4 regions of the Intrasporangium mesophilum genome follow, and region 4 is predicted to be linked to each of the others. Evidence: riboswitches for the same ligand, from Rfam matches in the RefSeq annotation. Region 4 holds a riboswitch; each other region holds the start of a gene.
What was found. Region 4 has a riboswitch for S-adenosylmethionine ahead of ACYVLP_RS10985 (aminotransferase class V-fold PLP-dependent enzyme). Riboswitches for the same ligand answer to the same signal wherever they lie in the genome.
Positions count from the first base shown of each region.

Region 1 (7,298 bases), on a different contig from region 4:
ACCCGGCGCGAGGCTGCGGCGGTGGGCGCCGTCGCCGTGCTCGGAGCCACGACCATCCTCTACGTCGGCGCCCACCAGGAGGTGCTGCGACCGTACTTCCACCCGTCGGCCGACCGGTCGTGGGTCACCGACGACGAGCTGGTCGCGCTCCGGGAGCTGTCGGCGTCACTGCCCCCGGATGCCGTCGTCGCCGCAAACCCGTGGAACGGTGCGACGTACCTCTACGTCGTCAGTGGGCGTCGCCTCCTCGTACCGACCGAGAAGACGAACTACCCCGGCGACATCTCCCTTTTGTCCTTGCGTCTCGACGCCGTCGGCGCCGACCCGGAGGTCTGCGCGGCCGCGCAGCGGCACCAGGTGGACTGGGCCGTCACCGGCGGCGAGGCGGCGCACCCGGTGCTCAAGGTGACGCTGGACGAGTACCGGGGGGTCGACGCGGTGGACAGGTCACCCGCCTGGCAGAAGGTCCGCTCAGCGGGGCCCTACACCCTCTACCGGCGGATCTCCTGCGCCGAGTGAGCAGCAGCCGTCACCGGAGCAGTCACCCGAGCAGCTGGCGGGCCATGACGATGCGCTGGACCTGGTTCGTGCCCTCGTAGATCTGCGTGATCTTCGCGTCGCGCATCATCCGCTCGAGCGGGAAGTCCCGGGTGTAGCCGGCGCCTCCGAGCAGCTGCACCGCGTCCGTCGTCACCTTCATCGCGACGTCAGAGGCGTAGCACTTCGCGGCCGCGCCGAAGAAGGGAAGGTCCTTGTCGCCGCGCTCGGACTTGGCCGCTGCGACGTAGACCATCTGGCGGGCTGCCTCGAGCTCCATCGCCATGTCGGCAAGCATGAACTGGATGCCCTGGAAGTCGGCGATCCGCTTGCCGAACTGCTTGCGGTCCTTGACGTAGGCGATGGCCTGGTCGATGGCGCCTTGGGCGATGCCGACGGCCTGCGCGCCGATGGTGACCCGGGTGTGGTCGAGGGTGCGCAGCGCCAGCTTGAGCCCGTCGCCCACGACGCCGACCACGCGGTCGCCGGGGATACGGACGTTGTCGAAGTGCAGCTCACGCGTCGGGCTGCCCTTGATGCCGAGCTTGCGCTCCTTCTCGCCGAACGTGAACCCCTGGTCTGACTTCTCGAGGACGAACGCCGTGACGTTGCTGCCCCGGGGACCGTCGGGGTCGGTGACGGCCAGGACCGTGTAGTACTCCGAGACACCGGCGTTGGTGATCCACGACTTCTGGCCGTTGATGACCCAGTCGTCACCGTCGGCGCGGGCCCGGCACTTCATGGCCGCGGTGTCGGAGCCGGCCTCCCGCTCGGACAGGCCATAAGAGAACGTGGTCCGGCCCTGCGCGAGGGGCGGGAGGTACGTCCGCTTGATCTCGTCGCTGCCGGCGAGGATGAGCGGCAGCGAGCCGAGCTTGTTGACGGCGGGGATGAGTGAGGAGGACGCACAGACCCTCGCCACCTCCTCGATGACGATGCAGGTCGCCAGCGCATCGGCCCCGACCCCGTCGTACTCCTCCGGAACGTGGGGCGCGAAGAAATCGGACGCGACGAGGGCGTCGTGCGCCTCCTGGGGGTAGCGCGCCTCCTCGTCGACGGAGGCGGCATACGGGGCGATCTTGTCCTCGGCGACGGCGCGGACCGCCTCCCGCAGTGCCTCGTGGTCCTCGCTGGTACGGAACAGGTCGAAGTCGGCGTTCGTGCTCACGGGCGCGATCCTACTCGCGAGTTCGATTTAGTAGGACGTCCTAGTGATCGACGCCACGCGACCGCCGTCCAGCATGAGGACGCCCCCTGCGTGGCCACCGCGAAGCGTGCCTACACTCCGCAGTAGGTCATGAGTGCCAGCGCCAAGCCCCGGCTCGCTGGCCGGCAACCCTCCAACCGCGGTGGGGTGCCCCGGGTGAGGACCTGGTCCGCGGCATCCGCCGTGGGCAAGCGCGGAGAGTTCTCTTCCGCACCGATCCGTCGGTGCCTGGGGCATGGGTGCGCCCGGTCATCGGCGACCAGACCTGTCGAACGATGGAGGAAACACCGATGACGACGAGCCCCAGCTGGTCCTTCGAGACCAAGCAGATCCATGCCGGACAGTCCGCCGACAGCGCGACGGGAGCGCGGGCCCTGCCGATCTACCAGACGACCAGCTACGTCTTCAACGACACAGACCACGCCGCAAACCTGTTCGGGCTCAAGGAGTTCGGCAACATCTACACCCGCCTCATGAACCCGACGACCGACGTCGTGGAGCAGCGGATCGCCGCCCTCGAAGGTGGAGTCGGAGCGCTGCTCGTCGCCTCGGGCCAGGCCGCCGAGACGCTCGCAGTGCTCAACATCGCCGAGGCCGGCGACCACGTCGTCGTGTCGCCGTCGCTCTACGGCGGCACGTTCAACCTCTTCAAGCACACCCTGCCGAAGTTCGGCATCGAGGTCGGCTTCGTGGAGGACCCGACCTCGATCGACTCGTGGCGGGCGGCGATCCGGCCCAACACCAAGCTGCTGTTCGGCGAGACGATCGCCAACCCGAAGTCAGAGATCCTCGACATCGAGGCCGTCGCCGCCCTCGCCCACGAGCACGGCGTGCCGCTCGTCGTCGACAACACGGTCGCGACGCCGTACCTCATCCGGCCGATCGAGTGGGGCGCGGACGTGGTGGTCCACTCGGCGACGAAGTACCTCGGCGGGCACGGCACGTCGATCGCGGGCGTCATCGTCGACGCGGGCCGCTTCGACTTCGGCGCCGACCCCGAGAAGTTCCCGAACTACAACACGCCCGAGGAGAGCTACCACGGACTCGTCTTCGCGCGTGACCTCGGCGTCGGCAGCGCCCTCGGCGCCAACCTCGCCTTCATCCTCAAGGCTCGCGTGCAGCTGCTGCGGGACCTCGGCCCGGCCGCCTCGCCGTTCAACGCCTTCCTCATCGCGCAGGGGCTCGAGACTCTGTCGCTGCGGATCGAGCGTCATGTCGAGAACGCCCACAAGGTCGCGGCATACCTCACGGAGCACGAGCAGGTGGAGCGGGTCGTCTGGGCGTCCTTGCCGGACAGCCCGTTCCACACGCTTGCGGAGAAATACACGCCGCGCGGCGCCGGCGCCGTGCTGTCGTTCGAGATCGTCGGCGGGCTCGACGCGGGCAAGAGGTTCGTCGAGGCGTTGACGCTGCACAGCCATGTCGCGAACATCGGCGACGTCCGGTCGCTCGTGATCCACCCCGCGTCGACGACCCACTCGCAGGGCCCCGACGAGGACCGCCTCGCAGCCGGCGTCACGCCCGGCCTGGTGCGCCTGTCGGTCGGGATCGAGCACATCGACGACATCCTCGCCGACCTGGAGCAGGGGTTCACTGCCGCCAAGGCGTAGCCGGGACCGTCCGACACACCACGTCACGTCACCCGGGGTCGTACGCGCTCGACGCAGCCGTGCGACCCCGGGTTGCTATGTCCGACGGCGCGTCGGAGGCACCGCACGGCGGGCCAGCCGGGCCAGGCGTGACGGCTCGGTCTGCCAGACAGAGGCTTCCAGCGGGTCCCAGGCGTATGCCGGGACGGTTCCCGGGCGCGCGAGCACCCCGTCGAGACCCGGGAGGCCGAGCGCGAGAGCCGACCACTCGAACAGCGGGCCGAGCCGCGGCACGATGATGCCGACGTCGAGCAGATGCCCGATGCTGTGCTCCGCGTCGACGTACGCCTCGAGGTCGCCCTCGAGCGGATAGCGGTCCGGCAGCACGCGCGACAGCGACAGGAAGATGCCGGTCATGCTGAGCCGCGGGTCGCCGACGAGCCGCCCACAGGGCGCTAGCCAGGCGAGCGCGAGGCGCGGGTTGGCGACGAGCGCGTGCGCGTAGAGGACCCGCACGAGGACGAGGTTGATGAAGAAGCGCTCGACCTGGCGCTCGCGGGCGGCCGTGGCCTCGTTGGCCAGGTATGCCGTCGCGATCGTCACGTTGTGCGCGCGGTACCACGACGTCGCCGTGGGCGCTCGGATGAACTCGAGCATCGCCGCGACACCCGGGGTGCGGGGCTCGCCGCTCCGGCCGAAGGCCAGGGCCCGGGCCTCGCACGTGTCGCGCAGGAGCGCCTCGTTGAGGGCGCGCCACCAGGGGCTCCCTGGCGACGGACCCGACTCCGGGTTGAGCAGCCCGCGCCGGTGCTGCCAGCGCATGAACGCCGTCGCGGCGCGCAGGTACGGCAGGTAGCCGCGGTCGTAGGGGCGCGGGACCTCGTAGAGGCGGCGCAGCAGGTCCAGCCGGCCACCCGGATCGTCACGGACCGCGGCGACGCACTCGTCGGTATACGGCCCGGCCGCGCTCTGTGCCATCGCCAGATCGTCGCAGGGCGCCGCCGCTCACGGCCAGCCCGTGACGGGGGCGGAACCGCTCAGCCGACGACCTGGTCGACGTAGCACCACCGCCACGACTCCCCCGGCTCGATCGAGCGCATGACCGGGTGTCCGGTCTCATGGAAGTGCGCGGTCGCGTGCTTGAACTCGGACGAGTCGCAGCACCCGACATGCCCGCACTCGAGGCACAGGCGCAGGTGCACCCACGTCGTCCCCTGACGCAGGCACTCCTCGCAGCCTTCGGGTGTCCGAGGCTCGAGGCAGGCCTCGCCGTCCTCCAGGTGCTCGCACGGGGCTTGGATGGTCTCCACGGGCAACATCTCACTCTCTGCCAGACGTGCGGTCTGCTTGTCGATGCGGTCGAGCATCGTCTCCTCGAGGTCGAGCGCGCCGAGCACGACGCGCAGCACCACGTGGTCGGCGCGTCCCTCGTCGCGCAGCCGAAGCACCTCGTCGCGCTCGGCCTGGAGCATTCCCAGCCTGGCACGGACGTACCGGTCGCTCGGCGTCTCGGCGGCGTCGGCTCCACGAGGGCCGAGTCGCTCCCACATCTGGTTGAGCCGGTCGTCGGAGCGCTCGCGGAGCACGTCACGGGTCTCGGGGTCGACGTCCGGGGTGGCGTCGAGCCGCTCCAGCCCGACGCGGGTCGCGGCCTGCAGGACGGTCGCCGCCTGGAGGGCGTCCTCCCGGGGGTCGGGCCCGCGGACGCCGAGCCGATGAGCGAGCTTGGGCAGGGTCGTGCCCTGGATCAGCAGCGTCCCGACCGTGACGACGACGGCGATGAGGATGAGCACGGCCCGGTTCGGCGTGTTCTGTGGGAGCAGCAAGGCGGCGGCGAGCGTCACCACGCCGCGCATGCCGGCCCACGACAGGACGACGCTGTGCGACCACGGCGCCGGGGGCTCGCGGTGCAGCACCGACGTGCTGAACCACCTGAACGGCACGATCCACATCGGCCGCAGCACCAGCACAGCGAGGAGCGTCCCGAGCGCGGCGAACGCGATCTGAGTGCCATCGAGCGGCGAGGAGCTCACGTCGTCGATGACGTAGTAGACCTGCAGTCCGATGAGCAGGAAGACGGCGTTCTCCAGGAGGAACTGGATGCTGCGCCAGTTGATCCGCTCGCTGAGCCGCGAGGCGCCCGACTGCGACCGCGGTGACCGGTGGCCCAGGACCAGCCCGGCCGTGACCACGGCGATGACTCCGGACGAGTGCAGCTCCTCGGCCGGCACGTACGCGGCGAACGGCACCATGAACGAGAGCACCGTGTCGAAGGCGGGCTCGGTCGTGAACTTGCGCCGCAGGGCCTCGACGATCGCGGCCACGAGGATGCCGATGGCCACGCCCCCGATCGAGGCCCACGCGAAGTCCAGCACGACGGTCCCGAAGGTCACCTCGGCGCTCAGGCCCGTGGCGGCCAGCCCGGTCGCGGCAAGCGCGGTCCGCAGCGACACGAGGGCCGTCGCGTCGTTGACGAGAGACTCCCCCTCGAGGATCGTGACGAGCCGCCTGGGCAGCCCGATCCGGCGGCCCACCGCAGTGGCCGCGACGGCGTCGGGCGGCGCCACGATGGCACCCAGCGCGAAGGCGACCCCGAAGGTCATGCCGGAGGCGGGTCCGAGCGCCCACATGAGGAAGACCGCAACGCCGAGCGCCGTGAAGACGACCAGGCCCACCGACAGGCTGAGGATGACGCCCTTGTTGTTGCGGAAGTCGACGAGCGAGGTCTGGATGGCGGCGGCATACAGCAGCGGCGGCAGGATGCCGAGCAGCACGACCTCCGGGCTCAGCACCACCTCCGGCACGAACGGCAGGTACGAGCCGACGATGCCGATGACGATGAGCACGAGCGGCGCGGGCAGGCCGAAGCGCTCGGCCAGCCAGGCGCCCCCGAGCACCGTCGCGGCAATGGCGAGCAGCGCGATCGCGATCTCCACGTCGCCATCCTGTCAAGGCGTGTCAAGCACGTAACGACCGCATCCACCAGGCGACCACGACTGCCGCGGTCGCCCGGCACCCGGGGGTCAGGTGAAGAAGGACCGCACCGCCGCGATGACGCGGTCCTGGTCCGCGTCCGTCAGCTCGGTCGCGCAGGGCAGCGAGAGGCCGCGCGCGAAGAGCCCGTCACCGACGCCGCCCCCGATCACCGGCATGGAGGCGAACGGTGGCTGCGCGTGCAGCGGCCGCCACAGGGCGCGCGCGCCGACCCCGAGGCCGTTGAGGTGAGCCAGGAACTCGTCGCGCCCACGCCCGTCGGCCTCGGGGACGAGGACCGAGTAGAGCCAGTAGGTCGCGTCGAGCCCCTCGACGCGCGGTGGCAGCACCAGAGGCAGGTCGGCGAGCGCCTCGTCGTAGCGTGCCGCGATGCGGTGCTTCGCCCCGACGAACTCGTCCAGCCGCTCCAGCTGGGCGAGCCCGAGACCGGCGGCGAGGTTGGTCAGCCGGTAGTTGTAGCCCACCTCGTCGTGCAGGTACCCGACGTCAGGGACCTTGGCCTGTGTGGTGAGGTGCCGGGCCCGCGCCGCGAGGGCGTCGTCGTCGGTGACGATCATGCCGCCGCCGCCGGTCGTCGCGATCTTGTTGCCGTTGAAGGAGAAGCAGCCGACGGTGCCGACCGTGCCGGTGTGGCGCCCGGCATACCGTCCGCCCGTCCAACCGGCGCCCAGCGACTCGGCAGCGTCCTCGAGCACGGGTATGCCGTGCCGGGCGCAGGCGTCCATGAGCGGTTCCATCTCGGCCGGCTGGCCGAGCACGTGGACGACCTCGACGACCGCGGGCAGGCGCAGGCCTGCCTCGGCCCGACGGTCGAGCTCGCGGGCGAGCAGCTCAGGGTCCATGTTCCAGGTGCGGGTCTCGGAGTCGACGAAGACCGGACGGGCGCCGACGTACGCGATCGGGTTGACCGACCCGACGAAGGTGAAGTCGGAGCAGAACACCTCGTCGTCCGGCTGGACGCCGAGCAGCAC
Region 1 is NZ_BAAGRF010000029.1:567,071-574,368, forward strand. It holds gene ACYVLP_RS22425 (DUF6541 family protein) at 1-519, shown strand, start outside; gene ACYVLP_RS22430 (acyl-CoA dehydrogenase family protein) at 542-1,705, opposite strand; SAM riboswitch class IV at 1,831-1,944, shown strand; gene ACYVLP_RS22435 (bifunctional o-acetylhomoserine/o-acetylserine sulfhydrylase) at 2,035-3,354, shown strand; gene ACYVLP_RS22440 (hypothetical protein) at 3,430-4,311, opposite strand; gene ACYVLP_RS22445 (Na+/H+ antiporter) at 4,371-6,269, opposite strand; gene ACYVLP_RS22450 (aminotransferase class I/II-fold pyridoxal phosphate-dependent enzyme) at 6,357-7,298, opposite strand, start outside.
Region 1: it holds a riboswitch for S-adenosylmethionine, as region 4 does, so the genes downstream of both, ACYVLP_RS22435 (bifunctional o-acetylhomoserine/o-acetylserine sulfhydrylase) here and ACYVLP_RS10985 (aminotransferase class V-fold PLP-dependent enzyme) in region 4, are expected to answer to the same signal.

Region 2 (7,298 bases), on a different contig from region 4:
TGGACCGGGATGCGGATCGTACGCGCCTGGTCGGCCATCGCGCGCGTGATCGCCTGCCGGATCCACCACGTCGCGTAGGTCGAGAACTTGTAGCCCTTGGTGTAGTCGAACTTCTCGACCGCGCGGATCAGGCCCAGGTTGCCCTCCTGGATGAGGTCGAGGAAGAGCATGCCGCGGCCGGTGTAGCGCTTCGCGAGCGACACGACGAGGCGCAGGTTGGCCTCGAGCAGGTGGTTCTTCGCCTTCTTGCCGTCCTGGGCGATCCACCACAGCTCGCGCTTGAGCTTCATGTCGAACTTCTCGCCGGAGTTGAGCTTCTCCTCCGCGAACAGCCCGGCCTCGATGCGCTTCGCGAGCTCGACCTCCTGCTCGGCGTTGAGCAGCGCCACCTTGCCGATCTGCTTGAGGTAGTCCTTGACCGGGTCGGCGGTCGCGCCAGCGGTGACGACCTGCTGGGCGGGAGCGTCGTCCTCGTCGTCGTCGCGGATGACGAAGCCCGACTCCTCGGACTCCTCCGCCGCGGGAGCGCTCGCTGCAGGCCGGTCCTCGTCGTCGCCTTCCTCGCGGTCCTCTGCCTCCGCCTCGGGCTCCTCCGCCTCTACCGCCTCGTCGGTGACCTCGACGTCCTCGAGCTCACCGTCCGGCGCGTCGTCAGGCTCGGCCTCGCCGGCCTCGACCTCGTCCTCGGCGTCGCCCGTCGCGTCAACCGCATCGGTGGTCTTGGCGGCGGCCTTGGTCGCCGCCTTCTTCGCCGCGGTCTTCCTGACCGCGGGCTTGGCGGCCGCCTTGGCGACGCCGGCGTTCGTCGCGGCCCTCTTGGCGGCAGGCGTTGCCTTCGCTGCCGACTTGGTCGCAGTCTTGCTGACCTCGGCCTCGTCAGCCGCGGCCGCGCTCTTGGTCGCAGGAGCGGCCGTCGCCTTCGCCGTGGTCTTCTTGGCGGCGGCCTTCGTGGGTGCGGTCGTCCGGCTGGTCGCGGTCTTCGTAGCCGCGGCCGTGGTGCTGCGTGCGGTGGCCACTGTGCCTCCCTTGGTCCCAGTGCGGGTCTTCTTCGTGCTGGAGTGCGGCGCGTCGACGACGATCTCGATGTCGTGTGCCTCGAGCGTCGTCAGTACCGGCTTCATCTGCTTCAGGTCGAGGTCGGCCTCGGCCTGGGCGCGCGCGATCTCCGTGCCGGTGATGGTCCCGTTGCTGGTCCCCTTGACCAGGAGCTGCATGATCGCCTCGTGCTGGAACACCTTCGGCAGGGTCTTGGGAGCTCCAGCGGTTGTTGCTTTCGGCACGGATGCAGTCGCCTTTCGTCGCGGGTCTCGTCAGATGATCGCTCCGACTCCGGGCATGCATCATCACAACGAACGAGAATGGGGGTTCGTGCCGGGGGAGCTTGGCCAGTCGGAGTCGATCCCTGAGTCGATCTCTCGGTCGCGCCTCGTGCATTCCGGTACTCCGACATTATAAAGCGCTGTTCGGCATCCGGGCGAACGCACGACGCATCCGCGCGCCCACACATGGCGACGATCGACCGCAACACCGGCTGGACGACGGTTCTCGACCACCCGATCCCAGGGCGCCCTCCCGCGATCTTGGCCCTGGGTCGGCCTCGTCGTGAAAGGGCTCAGAGGGCCTTGACGGCCAGGACGGGACAGCTCGCGTCGAGCAGGATGCGCTGGGCGTTGGAGCCGAGGATCAGCTTGCCGACCGGGCTACGGCGGCGCAGGCCGATGACGATGAAATCGGCGTTCTCCTCCTCAGCGACGCTGATGAGGTCCTCGGCGGGGTCGTTGCCGCGCACGAGCTGGCGCACCTCGTGCTGCAGCCCCTGCTCCTCGAGCATCGCCTGAACGCGTGAGAGCTCGCCCTCGAACATGCTGGCCTCGTCGGCGTCGAAGTCCTTGCCGCCCCGGTGGGAGCTGATGACGACAAGCTTCGTACCTCGAAGGACGCACTCCTCGGCCGCTCGCTTGAGCGCCGCGCGACCTTCCTTGGTTGCGACATAACCAACGACGATGGCCACTTCCCCGGACCTCCTTGGGACGGAAACAACCAGTGCTCGAACCGTACCCGAAATCGGGGTCCGCGGCGCGCGGCGCGGCGGTGCTCGCAGAGTGACTGTGACCAGCCCGCGAGCGACCGCGGAGCCGGCCGCTCCGGCGGCCGCTCATCGACCGAACAGCGGGCTGCTCCGCCTGCTGGTCAGCCAGCCGACCGGGAAAGGGCCTCGGCGACGATCCGGCCGACCTGCTCCTCCTCGATGAGGAAGCCGTCGTGTCCGAAGTCGGACCGGATGTGCCTGCGGTAAGACCGGGGCAGGGCCATATGGAGCTCGTCCGAGAGCCGCGGCGGGTAGAGGCGGTCTGTGTCGACCGAGACCACGGTGCAGTCAGCCGTGACCCTCGCCAGCGCGGCCGCGACCCCACCGCGGTCGCGACCCACGTCGTGGGAGTTCATCGCCTCGGTGAGCACGAGGTAGGAGTTGGCGTCGAACCGTCGCGCAAGCTTGCCGGCGTGGTGGTCGAGGTAGGACTCGACCGCGAAGCGGCCCCGGTCGCCCGCGCGCAGCGGGTCCTCCCCGAGCTGTGCCTCACGGCCGAAGCGCGCGCTCAGCTCGGTCTCCGTGCGGTAGGTGATGTGTGCGATCCGGCGCGCGAGACCAAGCCCGGCCTCCGGACGCCGGGGCGAGTCGTAGTAGTCGCCTTCGGCGAAGTGCGGGTCGTTGCGGATCGCGAGGAGCTGCGGCTGGCACCACGCGATCTGGTCGGCCGTGGCGTATGCCGTCGAGGCCAGCACGATGCACCGCTCGACGATGTCGGGGTAGGTCACCGCCCACTCGATGGCGCGCATCCCGCCCATCGAGCCGCCGACCACGGCCGCGAGCCGGTGCACGCCGAGCGTGTTGAGCAGTGCGCGCTCGGCGGCGACCTGGTCGCGAACGGTGACGTACGGGAAGCGACTCCCCCACGATCGGCCGTCGGTGGAGGTGCTGGACGGACCGGTCGTGCCCTGGCAGCCGCCGAGGACGTTCGCCGCCACGACGAACCACTGAGCGGGGTCGACGGGCCTCCCGGGACCGATGAGGCTGTTCCACCAGCCCGGTGAGAGATGGCCATCACCCGCCTCGCCCACGACGTGACTGTCTCCGGTCAGGGCATGCTCGACAAGGATGACGTTGTCGGCCGCCTCGTTCAGCGTGCCCCAGGTCTCGTAGGCGATCCGGACCTCGGGGATCACTCCCCCGCGCTCGAGCTCGACGGGACCGATGTCGACGAACTGCCGGTTCCCGACCGGGTCGCCCTGGCGCCAGGCCCCGTCCAGCCTGGCGGCGCCATCCACGGTTGCCGATGCGGCCGCCGGCACCACAGCTGGGGCCGTCAACACAGGTGTCGCGGCCCCGGCCGTGTCAGGGCCCGCAGAAGCGACCTGACGCGCGGGACGCCGCGTTCGGACCGGCTGCCGGTCGGTGACTGTCATGGCGGATTGCTCCTAGGTGCTCGCGCTTGCACACACCCGGGACGGGCGTGGCCAGGTCCTCACCCGGGGCACCCCACCGCGAAGGAGGGTTGCCGACCAGCGAGCCGGGGCTTGTCACTGGTGCTCATGACCTTGGACCACCATACGCGAGCGTCCGCCTGCCGTTTACCTCACGGTCCACGACATGGACTCGAAGCCATGTCGTCGGCCAGGGCAGGCGACACGTGCGGAGCGCGCATCCTCGTGCGGCTCCGCGGGCCTCGGGCGAGGCCGCCGAGCCGAGTCACGACGACTCAACGGCGGTCTGGGCCCGCAAGCCACAGATCAGGGCCTCGCGGATGAGCAGGCTGAGGGCGTGGTCAGGCTCGGCCTCGAGGGCCCGATCCGCCGCGATCCCGGCGCGCGCTCCGTCGCCACCCCACCATGCATATGACGCGACCAGGGCAAGCAGCGGCGCCGCGTGTGGCGCCGGAGTCAGGCGACAGACCGCTTCGAGCCGCGCCTGGATCGCCTGAGAGGCGGCGGCCGCACCCCAGTCATCCCAGCCGAGGTCACTCCCCGTGCTGGGTGCCGCCGCGCGGGCCGGCCCCAGCTCCTGGCCGGCTGCCCCGGACCTCGCCCGGCGTTGTCGCCGGCCCCGCTTGCGCTTGCCGCGCCGTGGGCGTCGCACCCTACCGACCCCGGCGGACGGCTCATGGCCGTGGACGGAAGCGCGCGAGCGACCCGGCCCGGGCTGCACCCCCTCGAGCAGGGCAACGCCCGGGTCGATCGGGGACGTGGGCTGCGAGACGGCCTCGACGAGGAGAGCAAGAGACTGTGCCGGGTCTGTGGGCCACGAGTCGAGCAGCGCCGGGTCACACCTGAGCCACGCAAGGATCAGCCCGCGCACCCAGGGGTCGCGCAGTGGTCCGACGATCGTTGGGAGCCGGTCCTCGAGGGCGGCGCCCTCGAGGTCGCCTCGCAGCAGCCCTGCCCACGCCTCCAGCGTCTCCTTCACGAGTCGCTCGAGGGCAGCGAGACGCTCGGCATCGTCCGAGGGAGCTTCGCCCATGCCGTCGCCCCAGTCGTCGTCCCAGGCGTCGTCCCAGGCGTCCCAGCCGTCGCCCCACCCGTCCCAGCCGTCGTCCCAACTGTCAACGGACCCGTCGTCCCAAACGTCGTCCCAAACGTCGTCCCAAACGTCAACGGACTCGTCGTCCCGGCTGTTGTCCCAACCGTCAACAAGGCCCTCGTCCGAACCGTCGCCCAGGCCGACATCCCTGCCACCGTCAGGCTGCCCCGAGACCGCTCCGGACCCGTCTGGGAGACCGCGCCGGTCGCACCGTCCGCCCGCCTCGACGTACCGCTGCTGCCACTGCTCGATCCCGGACGAGATCGGCTCGTGCCGGGCATCGGACTGGTCCAGCGGCCCGAAGACCTGCCACAGGTCGTCGCGACCGCGGAGCGGGGCGTGCCCCAAGGCGACGAAGGAAGCGACCGCGGGCACATCGCTCGGATCAGGCACGGGATGCCCCTCCTCCGGGCAGCAGCCCCTGAGTAGGTCGAACCAGCGGCCATCCCGCACGACCACCCGCTCGCGGACGATGACGCGGTCCGCCTCGATGGCATCACTGAGCGCATCGATCAGTGGGCTGGCTTCACCGGCCTCGTCCTCGAAGCCGACAAGCGCCACAGCTGACGGCTTCTCGCTCAGGAGCACGGCCACCGCCTCGGTCACGGCCTGCTGCAGGCTGCCCTGTCGAGGGTCGTCGTGAGGTAAGTCCAGGCGAGCGACCAGCCCGATCCGCTTGCCGTGGAAGCAGCTGACCACGACGCTCCGTGACGGGTGGAACCCCAGCTGGAACGGGATGATGCTCAACAGGTCGGCAGCACCCGACAACGAGATCTTCGGCATTCCCCGAGCCTGGCGGCCCGGGCGGCACCGCGCCGCCCCTCGGACGACGCCTGTGGACGAAGCAGCGCCTGCGCGAGGGGATGTGGAAAGTCAGCGCTCGAGGCGCTTGCGCACCGACTCCATGACGTAGTCCGTGGCCGCTCCGCGCATGCCTTCGGGCAGGCGCGTGCGCGCCGAGCGACCGCCGCTGGCACCGGTGCCAGCTGTGGCACCGGCGCCAGCCGTGGCACCGGTCGTGCCCGTCGAACCACGCCCAGCCCCTGCATCCGTCCGTCCGGCGCCAGGAGGACCACCTCGGGCCCAGTCGGATCCGCGGGTGCCCGCACCTTCCGCGAGTCCGGGCGCCGCCGCCCCGGTGAAGTCTCGGTCTCGCCGCGGGACGGTCGGTCCTGTCGCGGCGCCGGGGACCGTGGCCGAGGATGCCTCGGACCCCGCCGGCGATGCGTAGCGCGACCAGGCCGCGAGCCCGCGTCGGGTCGAGGCCCTGGGGCGATGCAGGCCCTGGCCGATCTCCCAGGCGATGAAGCGGTCGGTCTCCTCGAAGAACACCTTGATCGCCCACGTGATCACCACGGCGTCGTCGGCCGCTCCGAGAACCGGCAGCAGCGCCTCGGGTATCAGGTCGACCGGCGACGCCACGTAGGCCACGGCCCCGGCGACGAGGCCGAGCTTGCCGAGGGTCACGCCGGCATACCTGCGTTCGACCGTCGCTCGCACGAGGCGGGGCACGGCCTGCGCGCGCTCGGTGAGCGACGGCGAGCCCGGGCGCGTCGACGCGCGCACGACGGAGGCGACGGTCGCTGCCAGCTTGATTCGCGAGGCGGTCTTCATGCCCGACCCAACGACCGACGGTGCGAGCGGATTCCCATGAGCCCAGACCTCATGCGTGCCCGAACGGGACGACGGGCGGGAACTCGTTGGCGGCCTGCCGCCCGATCCGGTTGAGGAGGTAGACGTCGATCGTCGCGCCGACGACCCCGCCGATGACAGGCAGGAGGCGGCCGAGACGGGCGAAGGTGCTCTGGCTGATCCGGCCGAGCAGCCGGAACCCGATGGCCTTGTTGAGGACCATCAGCGCGGGAGCGGGCAAGCGGTCGGTGGCGAGCGCCGAGAGCTTGCCGGTGCCGGCCTGCAGCCCCGCCCTCTTGAGCAGGTCGTTGCGGTCCGCGCCGACCAGCGTGAGCAGGATCGCCGAGCGGATCTCGGGCTGGTCGATGTCGTAGCCGCGGACCCTCGCGGTCGCCGCGGTCAAGCGCGTGGCCACGAGATAGAACTCGAGCACGTTGGCGGGCAAGGAGATCGGCATCGTGAAGAAGCCACCGAGCCCAGTGACGAAGCCGCCCACCGCGCCGATCTGGCGGTGGTCGTGCCGGATGATCTTGAGCGCCTGCTCCGTGTCGCCGCGCGCATGCTTGAGGGCCGTCGCTGCGACCTGGTGCGCCGAGTCGAACGGCCCCTTGCCGTCGATCCCGACGTCGGCCAGCCGCTCGACGAGACGGGTGGCAGCAGCGGTCAGACCTCCTTGGGACGAGCCCTTCGCACGAACCTGCGCGGTCTCCTCAGCCAGCTTGCGGGCCTCCTCGGCCGCGGCATCCGATGCCTTGACCGCCGCGTTGCTGTCCCCGAACATGCCCACCGGCTCCACCCCTTGCACGAAGTCGCGTCATCGGGCCGACGAACGGCCACCACGTCACCGTATGCCGGATGCCCGGCCCGTGGCAGCGGAAGCCATCGACGATGTCGGCCAATCCTCCCCGGCGCCCCGCTTCACGAGGCTGCCGCCCTCCCGCAGCACACCGTCGGACGGCTCTCGTAAGGTCGGGGCATGGGCGAAAGGATCCTCGGCGCCAGCCTCGATGGCCTCCGGCGCGACCGAACGTCGGTGAAGTGGCGGCGCTACGGCCCGGACGTGATCCCGCTGTGGATCGCCGAGATGGAC
Region 2 is NZ_BAAGRF010000029.1:83,976-91,273, forward strand. It holds gene ACYVLP_RS20325 (RNA polymerase sigma factor) at 1-1,280, opposite strand, end outside; gene ACYVLP_RS20330 (universal stress protein) at 1,613-2,011, opposite strand; gene metX (homoserine O-acetyltransferase MetX) at 2,191-3,465, opposite strand; SAM riboswitch class IV at 3,483-3,597, opposite strand; gene ACYVLP_RS20340 (DUF4192 family protein) at 3,749-5,359, opposite strand; gene ACYVLP_RS20345 (YkvA family protein) at 5,450-6,190, opposite strand; gene ACYVLP_RS20350 (EcsC family protein) at 6,240-6,989, opposite strand; gene ACYVLP_RS20355 (MalY/PatB family protein) at 7,185-7,298, shown strand, end outside.
Region 2: it holds a riboswitch for S-adenosylmethionine, as region 4 does, so the genes downstream of both, metX (homoserine O-acetyltransferase MetX) here and ACYVLP_RS10985 (aminotransferase class V-fold PLP-dependent enzyme) in region 4, are expected to answer to the same signal.

Region 3 (7,298 bases), on a different contig from region 4:
GGCTCGGCGACGCAGAGGCCTCTGGCCGCAAGACCCGTCGCGACGCTGTCGTGTCGGCCGAGCGCGAGCAGATGGCGCGGGTGGTGGACGACCTCATCGCGTCCGACGACTCGGAGATGCACGTGATGTCGATGCTGCGCGGGCAGGACCTCGCGGACGCACTGGTCGACGAGTCGGGACTCGACAACGGCGAGCTCGACCGGCTGACAGGGCCATTCGCCCACATCGTCGTGGACGAGGCCCAGGAGCTCACCGATGCCGAGTGGCAGATGCTGCTGCTCCGGTGCCCGTCACGCAGCCTCACCATCGTCGGCGACCGCGCCCAGGCGCGGCACGGCTTCACCGAGACCTGGGGGGAGCGCCTCGGTCGGATCGGCCTCGACCGCCACACGCTCGCGTCGCTGACCATCAACTACCGGACGCCCACGGAGGTGATGGCCGAGGCCGAGCCGGTGATCCGTGCAGCCATCCCGGACGCCAATGTGCCGACCTCGATCCGCGACGGCCGAGCGCCCGTGGTGCACGCCTCTACCGCCGACCGGGACCAGCTCCTCGACGCCTGGCTCGCCACCCATGGCGAGGGAGTCGCTTGTGTCATAGGCGATTCCACGTTCGCCGCGACATCACGAGTGCGGTCGCTGACCCCGGAGCTGGCCAAGGGTCTGGAGTTCGACCTGGTCGTGCTGGTCGACCCTGAGTCGTTCGGCACCGGCATCGAAGGGGCGGTCGACCGCTACGTCTCCATGACCCGGGCGACCCAGCAGCTGGCGATCCTGACGAGCACCTGACGCATCGCGCAGCTCACGCCACCACGTGCGCGGGTCCCGTCGCCCGGCCTTCGCGTCGGGACACCTCTGCGCGGACGAGGGGGATCACGTGACGGCCGAAGTCGACTGCGTCCGTGCGGGTGTCGAGGCCCTGCACCGAGAAGACCCTGACGCCGAGGTCGTAGTAGGCGAGCAGGGTGGTCGCGACCGTGTCAGGCGTCCCGACGAGCTGAGTCCGGCCTTGTCGGGCGTCGCCTGCGAGGGTCGTGCCGGCGGCGCCTGCAGCCCTCTCCTCGGCGATCCGTGCGGTCGCCCCGATGACTGCCCGGAAGGCGACTTGGAACCGAGCACTGTCACGACCGGCGGCACCTGCGCCCGCGCGGATACCGTCGAGCTGCGCCGCCGTCGGAAGGAGACCGCCGCCTCGCAGCTCGACGGTATCCGCCGCAGCGGCCGCCGCCTCGGATGGTGTCCCGCCGGTCCTGCGCACGGTGATGCTCGGACGGGGGCTTTGTGCGGGCCTGATGCCTGGCGCTCGGCCTTCGACGCGATAGTGCCGGCCGGCGAAGCTGAACGGCTCCGAGCTGGTCCACGCAAGCTTGAGGAGTGTGAGGTACTCGCTCGTGGGCGTGGAGCCTCCCACATCAGGATGCTGGGGCGACACGTCATCGTCGTCGATGAGCAGCTCGAGGCGGCCGCCGCTGAGGTGGTCGAGGGTCGCGAAGGTCCGTGCCGCCGCGAGGGGGTGACCCGCTGCCGGCCGGTGGGCGACCACGATGTCGAGCAGCTCGGTCTGGCTGCCGACATAGGCCGCAATCATGGCCGGGTCCGCTGATCCGCGGTCATCGGCGACGAGGACCTTGTCCCACCCGTAGTCCTCGTGAGCGCGGGCAAGGCGAGCGGCCTGGTAGAGATCAAGTGAGCTCAGCTCTCCGTGGGTCTTCCCGGGCTCGACCGGGAACGCGACACCGAGGAACTCGACTGGCATTTCGGGGTCTCCTTGCCTGTGCGGGTGCAGTTGGGGACCCGGGTCGAGTCCACGCTTGCCGGCGCCGGTCGGCGACAGCCGGGTCGTCATCCGGAGCACCCCGCCGCGGAGGAGGGTTGCTGCCCAGCGAGCCGGGGCTTGGCGCTGGAGCTCTTGACCTGCGGCCACGCTACGCAGCGCGCTCAAGGCCAGTCAACGCGAGGATTGGCCCGGATTGGTCTGCTTCTGAGCGCTCGCCGTGATCGTCGAGTTGGCTCGAATTGCTTTCTGTTACAAGCGATTTAGAGGGTGGACTGCCATTGTGCGACCATCAAATTCCTATCGTTTCGCTGGGATATTGGTCGAAGGGCTTCTTGCATGGTGAGACGCCTGCCGGCGTAGCGTGATCTGGACTGATGAAAGGGAGGAGACATGGCGAACCTCGTCGTGCATTTCGAGATCCACGCATCAGAGCCGCAGCGGCTCATCGACTTCTACGGCCAGCTGCTCGGCTGGACGTTCAGTCAGTTCGGCGACATGCCGTACTGGTCCATCGACACCGGCGAGGGCTCGATGAAGATGAACGAGCCCGGCAGCGGCATCAACGGCGGACTGACCCAGCGCCAGGGCCCGGCCCCGGAGCCCGGAGCACCCGTCACGGGGTGCGACATCGTGATCGGGGTGGACGGCAACGTCGACGACGTGTTCAAGAAGGGGCTGGACCTCGGCGGCATAGAGGCGCTTCCCCTCGCGGACATGGAAGGCATCGGACGTGTCGGCTACCTGCTGGACCCTGACGGCAACGTGTTCGGGCTCATCTCGCCGGTCCTGTCCGATGGCAGGAACGTCATGGATGGCGGCGGCTGACCGGCAACACACCCGGAAACCTGCATCTCCGCACAGTTGCAACAGGGGCGAGCTGCCGACTTCCGGGTGTGTTGCCTCGCGGGTGGGCTGACGCACAATACGCTCGTCTCGCGACGCGTACGACGACGAAGGTGGTCAGACAGTGGCCGTGATCATCCCCCGCTGGGAGTGGCGGTGCTTCGGCGAGCGTTTCGGGGCCGCTGAGGCGCGCATCGACTCACTCACGCCCGACCGCGTGCAGGAGAGCGACGAGATCTACCTGCTGTCCTCGACCGGCACGGATGCCGTCAAGGTCCGTGACGAGCTGATGGACGTCAAGCACCTCGTGCAGGTGAATGCCGACGGTCTCGAGCAGTGGGTCCCCGTCATGAAGGCGGCCTTCCCGCTGACCACGGCCGATGTGAAGGAAATGCTTGCGGCGCTTGGCATTTCGTCCTCGGCGTCCAAGCTTCGCACCACGTACACCCTTGCCGACCTGATGGGCGAGGTGGTGGTCCCGAACGCCGACCTCATCGCGGTCGAGGTGCACAAGAGGCGCGTGCGGTACACCATCGGCGGCTGCATCTCGGAGGTGACCGACGTGCGTGCGGGGGATGCGTCCACGCGCACCATTGCCATCGAGTCGGAGGACGCCGAGCGAGTCGTCGCCGCCGTGCGCGACCTCGGCCTGCCGTTGCGGCCGAACGTCAGCTTCGCCAGTGGCCTCAGGCGGCTCGTCCGTTTCGGCACCGAGCGGTATGCCGTCATCGACGTGGGCACGAACTCGGTGAAGTTCCACATCGGCGAGCGTGGGGCGGACGGCGCGTGGCGCACCGTCGTGGACCGCGCGGAGACGACGCGGCTCGGCGACGGCCTGCAGGAGACGGGCCGCCTCAACCCCGAGCCGATGGCGCGAACGGTGGAGGCCGTCGCCGGCATGGCCGAGCAGGCCCGGGCGGTCGGGGCCGCGCACATCGCCGCGGTCGGGACCGCCGGGCTGCGGATCGCCCCGAACAGCGCGGACTTCATCGCGGCCGTCCGCGAGCGCTGTGGGGTGACGGTCGAGGTCATCTCGGGCGACGAGGAGACCCGGCTGGCGTACCTGGGTGCGCAGTCGGGCATCGGTGCGGCACCAGGGTCGCGGGTGGTCTTCGACACCGGTGGCGGCAGCTCGCAGTTCACCTTCGGGCACGGGGACCAGATCGACGAGCGCTTCAGCGTCGACGTCGGCGCGGTGCGGTTCACGGAGCGCTATGGCCTGGCGGGCGCGGTCACACCCGATGTGCTCAACGAGGCCCTCGACGCGATCGCGGCCGACCTCTCGCGCCTCGACGGACGGCCCGCGCCCGACGCGCTCGTCGCCATGGGCGGTGCCGTCACGAACCTCGCGGCGGTCAAGCACGGGCTCGCCCACTACGACCCCGAGGTGGTGCAGGGCACCGTGCTCGACCGGGCCGAGATCGACCGGCAGATCGAGCTCTACCGCAGCCGCGACGCCGCGGGGCGGCGCGAGGTCGTCGGCCTGCAGCCGCAGCGCGCGGACATCATCCTCGCCGGCACGTGCATCGTGCGCACCGTCCTGGCCAAGCTCGGCGTGGACTCGTTCACGGTGAGTGACCGCGGGCTGCGCCACGGCGTCCTCCTCGAGCGCTTCGCCTGACCACCGCGTGCTTGCCGACCGGTAGTGGCCGACCGGTAGTGGCTGATCGGTGGTGGCTGATCGGTGGTGGCTGATCGGTAGTGGCTGACCGGCGGCCGACGGTCCGGTGGTCCGTTCGACACGTCGTCCAGGCGCATAGGGTTTGGGTGATGGCTCGCGACCGACCCGCTCGTGCCGAGGACGTGCATGACGCCGCTCGGCGGATGCCGTTCGTCAAAGTGGTCGAGGGCAAGAAGGGCAATCTCGTCTACCAGGTCGGCGGGAAGTCGTTCGTCTTCTTCCGCACCCCGCGACCCGACGCCTTCGACCCCGACACAGGCGAACGGTGGGACGACGTCATCGTCATCTGGGTGCCCGACGAGGCCGACAAGCAGGCGCTCGTTCAGGACCGGTCGACGCCCTACTTCACCAACAGCCACTTCGAAGGGCACCCGTCCGTGCTCGTCCGTGGCAGCCGGCTGCATGAGACCACGAGGTCAGAGATCATCGAGCTCGTCGAGGACGCCTGGCTGTCCCGCGCCTCAGCGCGGCGCGCGCAGAACTGGCTGGCGAGTCACCCTGCGCCGTAAGGGTTTTCGCGCCCTCACGCGTCCGGACCCTGGTATGGGTCGGTAATCTCGCGCAACAGGGTCAACGCCTCGCGCAGCTCCCGCATCCGACGGGTCCCGAGGTGGCGCTCCCACTCGCGCTCGACCCGCTCCTCCTCGGCGCGCGCGATCGGCAGGAACGACTCGCCCTTGGCGGAGAAGCGCACGAGGCGGGCTCGCCCGTCGAGCGGGTCAGGGACGCGCTCGACGTAACCGGCCTGCTCGAGCCGGTCGACGAGCGCCGTGGCGGTCTGCTTCGACACCTGAGCCTGCTCGGCGAGGTCCGACAGCCGAGTGCCCCGCGGGCCGATTCGCGCAGCGATCCGGCTCTGAGCGAGCGTGATGTCGGTGACTCCCGCCCGGCGCATCGCCTCCTGCACGTGGTTCTCCATGTCGCGCGCGGCGATGTACATGAGCAGCGCAACAGGTAGCTGCCTCGTCACCGAACCCCCTTGAAGTAGTCCTATCTTCGAACTACATTGGTCCTAATATCGAACTAGATCGTAGCTGAGCGAGGCAGCGTGAGTGAGGCAGCATGAGTGAGCGACCAGCCGCCGACCTGCCCCGCGAGACCTCTGACCAGACCACGCAGCTCGACGAACCTGCGGTGTGGGCCGCGATCGACGACCAGCGCCGGCGCACGGCCGATCTCCTCGAGGCGCTGACGCCGCAACAGTGGCAGCACCCCTCACTCTGCGAGGGGTGGACGGTCCGGCACGTGGCTGCGCATCTGACCCTGCAGCAGATGCGGGTCCGCGACGTCGCCGCCTTCGCGGCGCGGCACCCGCGTCTGCTTCGCTCAGTCACCCTGAACCGGACCATCCACGACTCAGCGGTGATCCAGGCCCAGCGGCCCCCGGGCGAGATCGTCGGGCGGATCAGGGCCATGATCGGCTCGCGCAGGCACAACGCCTTCGTCACACCCCTGGAGACACTGACGGACATCCTCGTGCACGGTCAGGACATGGCCATTCCGCTCGGTGCCGACCTCGAGATGCTCACTCCCGCAACGGCCGTCGCAGCCTCACGCGCCTGGGACACGCGCCGCACGTGGATGGCGAGGGTCTTCCGCACGCTTCCCCTCGACGGCTGTCGCCTCACCGCGACGGACACCACATGGGCTCGCGGCACCGGGCCCGAGGTCAGCGGGCCGGTCGGCGCACTCCTCCTGCTGCTCACCGGGCGCGCCGTGGCGCTCGAGCAGCTGGACGGACCGGGAGCCGACAGGCTCCGCGCCGACGCGAAGCCCGCCTGAAGTCGCGACCCGGCCGTCCGGCATACGTCGGACGGGCTCGAACCGGCTCGAACGGGGGTATGCCGCACGGCCCGGTGCCGCAGCCCCCCAGGTCAGCGGGTCTGCTGGATGCGGATCAGGTTGCCGGCAGGGTCGCGCACGGCGCAGTCGCGGACGCCGTACGGCTGGTCGGTCGGCTCCTGCACGACCTCTGCGTCGCTGGCCTGGAGCCGGTCGAACATGCTCTCGAGGTCGCTGGTGGCCAGCAGGATGCCGGCGTAGGTGCCTTTGGCCATCATCTCGACGATGGTGCTGCGCTCCTCGTCGGTGATGCCCGGGTCGACCCCCGGCGGGTGCAGCACGATCGAGGTGGCCGGCTGGTCGGGCGGGCCGACGGTGAGCCAGCGCAGCCCCTTGTAGCCGACGTCTTGGCGGACCTCGAACCCGAGGGTGTCGCGGTAGAAGGCGAGGGCGGCGTCGGGGTCGTTGTGGGGGAGGAAGCTGGCGTGAATGGTGACGTCCATGTGAGTCACGCTACGTGCGGCGCTCCGGCCGGCGCTTCTCGATTCCTGACCGGTCTGGTGACCTGTTTCGAGACGCATGACGGCATCCCGGCGGTCGCGCGCGCCGCCTCGCTGCGGTAGGTGCTCGGCGGCATACCGACCAGCTCGGTGAAGCGGGTGCTGAACGTCCCGAGGGACGAGCAGCCGACCTCGAAGCACACCTCGGTCACGCTGAGGTCGCCCCGGCGCAGCAGCGCCATCGCCCGCTCGATGCGGCGGGTCATGAGGTAGGAGTAGGGCGACTCGCCGTAGGCGAGGCGGAACTGCCGGCTCAGGTGGCCGGCCGACACGTGCACGCCGTGGGCGAGCGCCTCGACGTCGAGCGGCTGAGCGTACTCGCGGTCGATCCGGTCGCGCACCCGCCGCAGCAGCGCCAGGTCGCGCAGCCGCTGCTCGTCGGCGGGACTCGTGCTCACCTGACCGATCGTGCCACGCCACGCGGGCGTTTCCTACGCCTCCTCGCCGGGTGGTCACGTGCAGCGGGCTCCCCGCACGTGACCACCCGACCGGAGTGAGGCGCTGCCGTCAGCCGCGGACGCCCTTCGCGGTCACCCGAAGGAGCACCACACCGTGCGACGGCACGGTCGCCGTGATCGGTTCCTTGGTCACGCTGAGCCGGTGCGTCCAGACGTCCTTGAGGAGGTATGCCGCCGCGCTCGGGAGGCCGGCCTCCG
Region 3 is NZ_BAAGRF010000009.1:230,852-238,149, forward strand. It holds gene helR (RNA polymerase recycling motor ATPase HelR) at 1-788, shown strand, start outside; gene ACYVLP_RS08530 (LLM class flavin-dependent oxidoreductase) at 802-1,755, opposite strand; SAM riboswitch class IV at 1,802-1,914, opposite strand; gene ACYVLP_RS08535 (VOC family protein) at 2,167-2,601, shown strand; gene ACYVLP_RS08540 (Ppx/GppA phosphatase family protein) at 2,744-4,240, shown strand; gene ACYVLP_RS08545 (MmcQ/YjbR family DNA-binding protein) at 4,390-4,809, shown strand; gene ACYVLP_RS08550 (MarR family winged helix-turn-helix transcriptional regulator) at 4,824-5,270, opposite strand; gene ACYVLP_RS08555 (maleylpyruvate isomerase family mycothiol-dependent enzyme) at 5,363-6,082, shown strand; gene ACYVLP_RS08560 (VOC family protein) at 6,175-6,585, opposite strand; gene ACYVLP_RS08565 (helix-turn-helix transcriptional regulator) at 6,591-7,040, opposite strand; gene ACYVLP_RS08570 (hypothetical protein) at 7,150-7,298, opposite strand, start outside.
Region 3: it holds a riboswitch for S-adenosylmethionine, as region 4 does, so the genes downstream of both, ACYVLP_RS08530 (LLM class flavin-dependent oxidoreductase) here and ACYVLP_RS10985 (aminotransferase class V-fold PLP-dependent enzyme) in region 4, are expected to answer to the same signal.

Region 4 (7,298 bases):
CCAGCCTCACCTCCTCCGGCGTCGAGCGCATGAGGACCGAGGTGATCATCGAGTTGACGAAGCTCGACTTGCCCGAACCGGTCGCGCCGGCGACGAGCAGATGCGGCATCTTCGCGAGGTTCGCGATGACGTAGGCACCCTCGACGTCCTTGCCGACACCCATGACCATCGGATGCGAGTTCGACCTCGCGGTGTGGCTCCGCAGCACGTCGCCGAGGGCGACGTTCTCGCGGTCGGCGTTCGGGATCTCGATGCCGATGGCCGACTTGCCCGGGATCGGGCTGAGGATGCGAACGTCGGCCGACGCGACGGCATACGCGATGTTCTTGGACAGCGCGGTGACGCGCTCGACCTTCGTGCCCGCGCCGAGCTCGACCTCGTAGCGGGTGACCGTCGGCCCGCGGGTGAACCCCGTGACGGCCGCGTCGATGTCGAACTGCTCGAAGACGTCGGTCAGGGACTCGAGCACGCGGTCGTTGGCCTCGCTGCGGGTCTTGTGCGGCGAGCCGTGGCTGAGCATCTCGCTGTCCGGAAGGCGGTAGGTGATGTCGCCGCCGAGGGAGAGCTGCTCGGCGCGGGCCGGCAGCTCCGAGGTCGGAGGTGGCACCAGCTCGGCCTTCGGGCCGACCTTCCCGGTCTCTGGCGCGCCGTGTGTGTGCGGGTCGCTCGCGTCGACGCCCACCCCGCTGGGGCGCGGGGCCAGGACGCCGGGGGCGGTCGGCCGCTTCTCGCCCGGGCGCAGGCGCGTGGTGGCCTCGGCGTCGGCGTCGAGCTGGGCCGCCTGGCGGAACGCCTCGTCACCCTCGCGCTGCGCGAGGTCGGTCCCCTTGCGCCGGGCGCGTTTGAGCGACTCGGCGGGCGCGTCGGTGGCCTCCGACCCACTCTCCGCGTCGCCGCGGTGGATGACCACGTCCCGGAGCTGTCGAAGCCGGGTCGGGATCAGGTTGACCGGAGTCGCGGTGATGACGAGGAGCCCAAAGAGGCCGAGCAGGCACAGCAGGGTGACCGCGCCGTACACGGACACAGCCGCAGCAAGCGGGCTCGAGGCCAGGAAGCCGATGATGCCGCCCGCGGCGCGCATCCCGTTGGCACCGTCGGGCGGGTTGGGGATGCCGTCGGCGATGTGCGACAGGCCGCACGCGGCGAACGTCAGAGCGATGGTCCCGACGACGATGCGGTTGGTCGTCGCCTCGTCCTGCGGCGCGCGCAGCATGCGCAGCCCGAGTGCGAGCAGGACCAGGGGCACGGCATACGCCACCCGGCCGAAAGTGCCGGCGAAGACTGCATGCACGGCCTGACCGACGACGCCCGAGACGTTCCACCACTCGCGCGCGGCGACGAGGATGGCGAGCGCGATGAACGCGAAGCCGAGGCCGTCGCGACGGTGCTCCGGCTCGAGCTCGGCTGCACTGTGTCCCACCCGACGCACGGCCCCACCAGCGAGGTGCGAGACACCCATCCACGTGTTGCGGACCGCGTTGAACGGGAACGGCAGTCCGCCGTCCTTCGCCTTGCCAGCGGGCTTGCGGGCGGCCGGCTTGCGCTGGGCGGGGCGCGACGACCGAGCAGCGGGCGGGCGCGAGGACGCGCCGCTGCCCGACCCCTTCGCGCGGGTCGCGGCGCCCGAGCTCTGTCGCTGGCTGCTGGACGGACGTGTCGCCATGGTTGCACGGTACGCCAGCGCCCCTCTGAACTCACGCGTCACACGCGCAACACGGGCGGAACGGACCATGTGGCCCGAGCAGACGGTCAGGAATCGAGAAGCCATGCTCCGGGCGTGCGGCTAGCGTGATCCAGTCAGGACATCCGCCCGCGCGCCGGCACCGACGTAGCGTTGGGTCCGCAGCAGCACGGCCCTGCGCCGAGCGCGTCTGGGCCGGTGGACGGATGACTGTTCGCGCCCGACCGGGGCCCGCCGACGAGAGGGAGACACGATGAGCACCGCCACGAGGACCGGCACCTCGGCGACACGGAAGAAGGCGAGCGCGGCCGCGGACGGCGCGAAGGCGGCCGACGGCTCGCCGGCTGAGGGCGCAGCGCGGTCGGGGACGGCGCACGTCGCCGACAGCCATGACCTGATCCGCGTCCACGGCGCACGCGAGAACAACCTCAAGGACATCAGCATCGAGATCCCCAAGCGGCGCTTGACGGCGTTCACGGGCGTATCCGGGTCCGGGAAGAGCTCGCTCGTGTTCGACACGATCGCCGCTGAGTCCCAGCGGATGATCAACGAGACCTACAGCGCTTTCGTCCAGGGGTTCATGCCGACCCTGTCCCGGCCCGACGTCGACGTGCTCGACGGGCTGACGACGGCGATCATCGTGGACCAGGAACGGATGGGGTCCAACCCTCGCTCCACCGTCGGAACCGTCACCGACGCGAACGCCATGCTCCGGATCCTGTTCAGCCGTCTCGGAAAGCCCCACATCGGGTCGCCGCAGGCCTACTCGTTCAACGTCGCCTCGATCTCCGGGGCCGGAGCGGTCACCATCGAGCGGGGCGGCTCGACGACGAAGGAGCGGCGCAGCTTCAGCATCACCGGCGGCATGTGTCCCCGCTGCGAGGGCATGGGCAACGTGACGGACTTCGACCTGACCGCGCTCTACGACGAGTCCAGGTCGCTCAACGAGGGCGCCCTGACGATCCCGGGCTACAGCATGGACGGCTGGTACGGCCGCATCTTCCGCGGCAGCGGCTTCTTCGACCCGGACAAGCCGATCCGCAAGTACACCAAGAGGGAGCTGCACGACCTGCTCTACAAGGAGCCGACCAAGATCAAGGTCGAGGGGATCAACCTCACCTACGAGGGGCTCGTCCCGAAGATCCAGAAGTCGATGCTGTCCAAGGACGTCGACTCGCTCCAGCCGCACATCCGCGCCTTCGTCGAGCGGGCGGTGACCTTCACGACCTGTCCCGAGTGCGAGGGAACCCGCCTGAGCAAGGCGGCCCGGTCCTCGAAGATCGCGGGCATCAGCATCGCCGACGCGTGCGCCATGCAGATCAGCGACCTCGCCGACTGGGTGCGCGCACTGCAGGAGCCGTCAGTGGCCCCGCTGCTGACCGCGCTTCGTGACGCCCTCGAGTCGTTCGTCGAGATGGGTCTGGGCTACCTCAGCCTCGATCGTTCGTCGGGCACGCTGTCCGGCGGAGAAGCCCAGCGCACCAAGATGATCCGGCACCTGGGGTCCTCGCTCACCGACGTCACGTATGTCTTCGACGAGCCGACGATCGGCCTGCACCCCCATGACATCCAGCGCATGAACGGCCTGCTGCTGCAGCTGCGCGACAAGGGCAACACGGTGCTCGTGGTGGAGCACAAGCCCGAGGCCATCGCCATCGCCGACCACGTCGTCGACCTCGGGCCCGGCGCGGGCACGGCCGGCGGCGAGGTGGTCTTCGAGGGGACCGTCGACGGGCTTCGCGGGAGCGACACGATCACCGGGCGACACCTCGACGACCGCGCCAGGCTCAAGCCGTCCGTCCGGACCTCGTCCGGAGCCCTCGAGGTGCGCGGCGCGAGCACGCACAACCTGCGGGACGTCGACGTCGACCTTCCGCTCGGCGTGCTTGTCGTCATCACCGGCGTGGCGGGCTCCGGCAAGAGCTCGCTGGTGCGCGGCTCGGTTGCGGGCCGCGACGGCGTGGTGGTCGTCGACCAGGGAGCGATCCGCGGATCTCGCCGCAGCAATCCCGCCACGTACACCGGGCTGCTCGAGCCGATCCGGAAGGCCTTCGCCAAGGCCAACGGGGTCAAGCCGGCGCTGTTCAGCGCCAACTCCGAGGGCGCGTGCCCGACGTGCAACGGCGCCGGGGTGATCTACACCGACCTGGCGATGATGGCCGGAGTCGCCGTCGTGTGCGAGGAGTGCGGAGGCAAGCGGTTCCAGGCCCAGGTGCTCGAGTACACCTTCGGCGGCAAGGACATCAGCGAGGTCCTGGCCATGCCCGTCGCCGAGGCCGTCGAGTTCTTCGCCGACAGCGAGGCCAAGATCCCTCCGGCGCACCAGATCCTGCGCCGGTTGGACGACGTCGGGCTGGGTTACCTCAGCCTCGGCCAGCCCCTCACCACGCTGTCCGGCGGCGAGCGTCAGCGGCTCAAGCTGGCGACGCAGATGGCCGAGAAGGGCGACGTCTACGTGCTCGACGAGCCGACGAGCGGTCTGCACCTGGCCGACGTCGAGCAGCTGCTCGGGCTCCTCGACCGGCTGGTCGACTCCGGCAAGTCCGTCATCGTCATCGAGCACCACCAGGCCGTCATGGCGCATGCCGACTGGGTCATCGACCTCGGCCCGGGCGCTGGCCACGACGGCGGCCGGGTCGTCTTCGAGGGTTCTCCCGCCGAGCTCGTGGCGTCGCAGGGCACGCTCACGGGCGAGCACCTCGCGGCATACGTCGGGGGGTGACCTCACCCCGGCGGGAGGCCACGCGACCGTGGAGCGCGACGTCCTTCCCACCCCCGCCTCTCGTCGAGTGAGCGCCCAGTCCCACCAGCCACACGACCACACACACGCCCCGACCTCAACGCAGGTCGAGTGAGCGCTCAGTCCCAGCAGCCCCGTCGAACCGAGTGGCCAGAGTGGCCAGAGGGACGAGCTGCTCACTGGACGTGAGGGTGGAGTCCGCCGGCCAGACGCGCGACGGACAGGGCGACAGGAGGGCGGGACAGGAGGGCGCGACAGGAGCGCTCGACAGGAGAGCACGACGCGGGGCGGCACGGTGTCTCAGATGGCGACACCTCCGGACCGACGGGTGGACAGGCCTCCGGCGGGCCCCCTATCGTCGTGCCAGGTCAAGAGTGTCAGCGACAAGCCCCGGCTCGCTGGCCAGCAACCCTCCTCCGCGGTGGGGTGCTCCGGGTGACGACCTGGCCGTTCCTCGTGGTGTTCGTGACATGCGAGGGCCGGCAAGCGCGGGCCTGCATCCGGTGGGTCCCTCAGACCCAGGAGCAGTCTCATGTCCGTTCTCCCTACCACCGCACTCTGTGGCGGCGCGCCGGCGCCGGTCGTGCGCACGCGGGCCCTGCACGTCGTGCCGGAGGCGAACACGCTGCCGAGCGTCGTCGGCGCCGGCCTGCGCGTCCCCACCCTGAGGGGCGAGGTCACCTACGCCAACCTCGACCACGCCGCCTCGACCCCGGCCCTGACCGAGGTCAAGGCTGCGGTCGACCGGGCGCTGGAGACGTACTCCTCCGTCCACCGCGGCGCCGGGTTCGCCTCCCGCCTGACGAGCGCGTGGTACGAGCAGGCCCGCTCCGAGGTGGCCGAGTTCGTCGGGGCCCGAGCGGACGACATCGTCGTCTTCACCCGCACGACCACGGACTCCTGGTCGGTGCTGTCCAGGGCCCTGCCGGGCCGCACGACCGTGTTCGTCTTCGGGACCGAGCACCACTCGACGCTGCTTCCGTGGGGCCGCTTCCGCACGGTCCGGCTTCCGGTCCCGGAGTCGGTCGAGGACGCCCACGCGCTGCTCGACGAGGCACTCTCGGAGCACCCATCGCGTCACCGGCTCGTGGTCATCGCGGCCGCGTCCAACGTGACCGGCGAGGTCTGGCCCGTCGAGCGGTTCGCGCGGCTCGCCCACGACCACGGGGCACGCATCGCCGTCGATGCCGCGCAGCTGTCCGCGCACCGCACCATCGACCTCGCCGCCTGGGATGCCGACTACGTCGCGTTCTCCGGCCACAAGACGTACGCCCCCTACGGCGCCGGCGTCCTCGCGGGCCGGTCCGACTGGCTCGACGCCGGCACGCCGTACCTGTTCGGCGGGGGCGCCACCCGTGCCGTCACCGAGGAGGGCACGACGTGGGCGGTCGGCCCGGCCCGCCATGAGGGCGGCAGCCCGAACGTCATCGGTGCCATCGCCCTCGCCGCGGCGTGCGCGACGATCCGCCAACACCGAGCCGCGATCGAGGCTCACGAGGAGCAGCTCCTGTCACGCCTGCGGGACGGCCTGGAGGACGTGCCCGGCGTCGAGGTGCTCCACATCTTCGATGATGAGCACGACCGGGTCGGCGTCGTGGCCTTCACCGTCGACGGCTTCGACTCCTCCCTCGTGTCGCAGGTGCTCTCCGTCGAGCACGGGATCGGTGTGCGTGACGGCAAGTTCTGCGCGCACCTGCTCGTCGATGAGCTCCTCGACGACCCCTGGGGCGAGCAGCCGGCTACCGCCGTCCGCGCCAGCATCGGGCTGGGCAGCACGGCGGAGGGCGTCGAGCGCCTCGTCACGGCGGTCCGCCGGCTGGTCGAGCAGGGCCCGGTCTCGTCCTGGTCGCACACCGAGGCGGGCTGGGTGCTCGACGGCGACGACCCGCGCGACATCGAGGTCGACCGGCCCTGGTGAGGCGCGGACCAGCGCGTCCTCGGCAACGTGGGAGGCGTGGGACGACGCGCTCACTCGACCAGTTCGGGACGGCGCGGCCCCCCGGCGGCGGTCAGCCGGCTTTCCGGAGGGCGTAGCTCGCCCACACGGCCGCGTGGTCGGCCCGGTTGTACGCAATCTCACCGGCGTCGACGAGGGTGAGCCCCCGGCTCAGCACGTGGTCGATCTGGACGTAGGGCGGCATACGGCTGTCGGAGTAGGGCCAGGTGCGCACCCAGCCCTGACCAGCCTCCCGCTGGGCGTCCATCAGCCCGGTCGCGAGGTCACGGAAGACCGGATGGCCGAAGGCCGCGTTGAAGTCACCGGCGATGAGCACCGGCTCGCTGCCCTGCTGCGCGTCCTTCCAGGCGTCGAGGCGCTGCAGGCCGGCGTGCCACTGGTCCGTCGCGCCGCGCAGCGGAGCCATCGGGTGCGCCACCTTGAGGCGCACCCGGCCTTCGGCGACAGTCACGTCGACCTCGGGCTGCGCGCTCGGCGTCGCCTCGACGGCAGGGTCGGTCCCGGCGCTGCGCAGGCTCAGCGGGTAGCGCGAGAGGATCATCGTGCCGGTGTAGGTGTCCGCCCGAGGCGTTCCGACCCGCTGCGTGAAGTAAGCGGTCGCGCCGTCGTCGTCGAGACCCTGGATGGCGTCCGGCGTGGCCTCCGTGAGCACGAGCACGTCGACGCTGTGGTAGCGCACGGCGTCCATCAGCTGCAGCGGGTTCGCCTGCCCGAAGCGCAGGTTCGCTGCCATGACCGTGAGGTCGCGGTCCGCCTTGGGCGACGCATGGGACCGGTACGTCGGCACGGCCATCGCCATCGCGACCGTGAGCGCCGCGACGACCGGCACCACCATCCACCACCGCCGCAGCAGCAGGGTCGCGGCTGTCAGCAGGATGAGCCCGACGACCACGAACGGGGCGCCGGACTGGATGACCACC
Region 4 is NZ_BAAGRF010000012.1:52,716-60,013, reverse strand. It holds gene ACYVLP_RS10995 (FtsK/SpoIIIE family DNA translocase) at 1-1,663, opposite strand, end outside; gene ACYVLP_RS10990 (ATP-binding cassette domain-containing protein) at 1,935-4,403, shown strand; SAM riboswitch class IV at 4,788-4,916, shown strand; gene ACYVLP_RS10985 (aminotransferase class V-fold PLP-dependent enzyme) at 4,954-6,339, shown strand; gene ACYVLP_RS10980 (endonuclease/exonuclease/phosphatase family protein) at 6,431-7,298, opposite strand, start outside.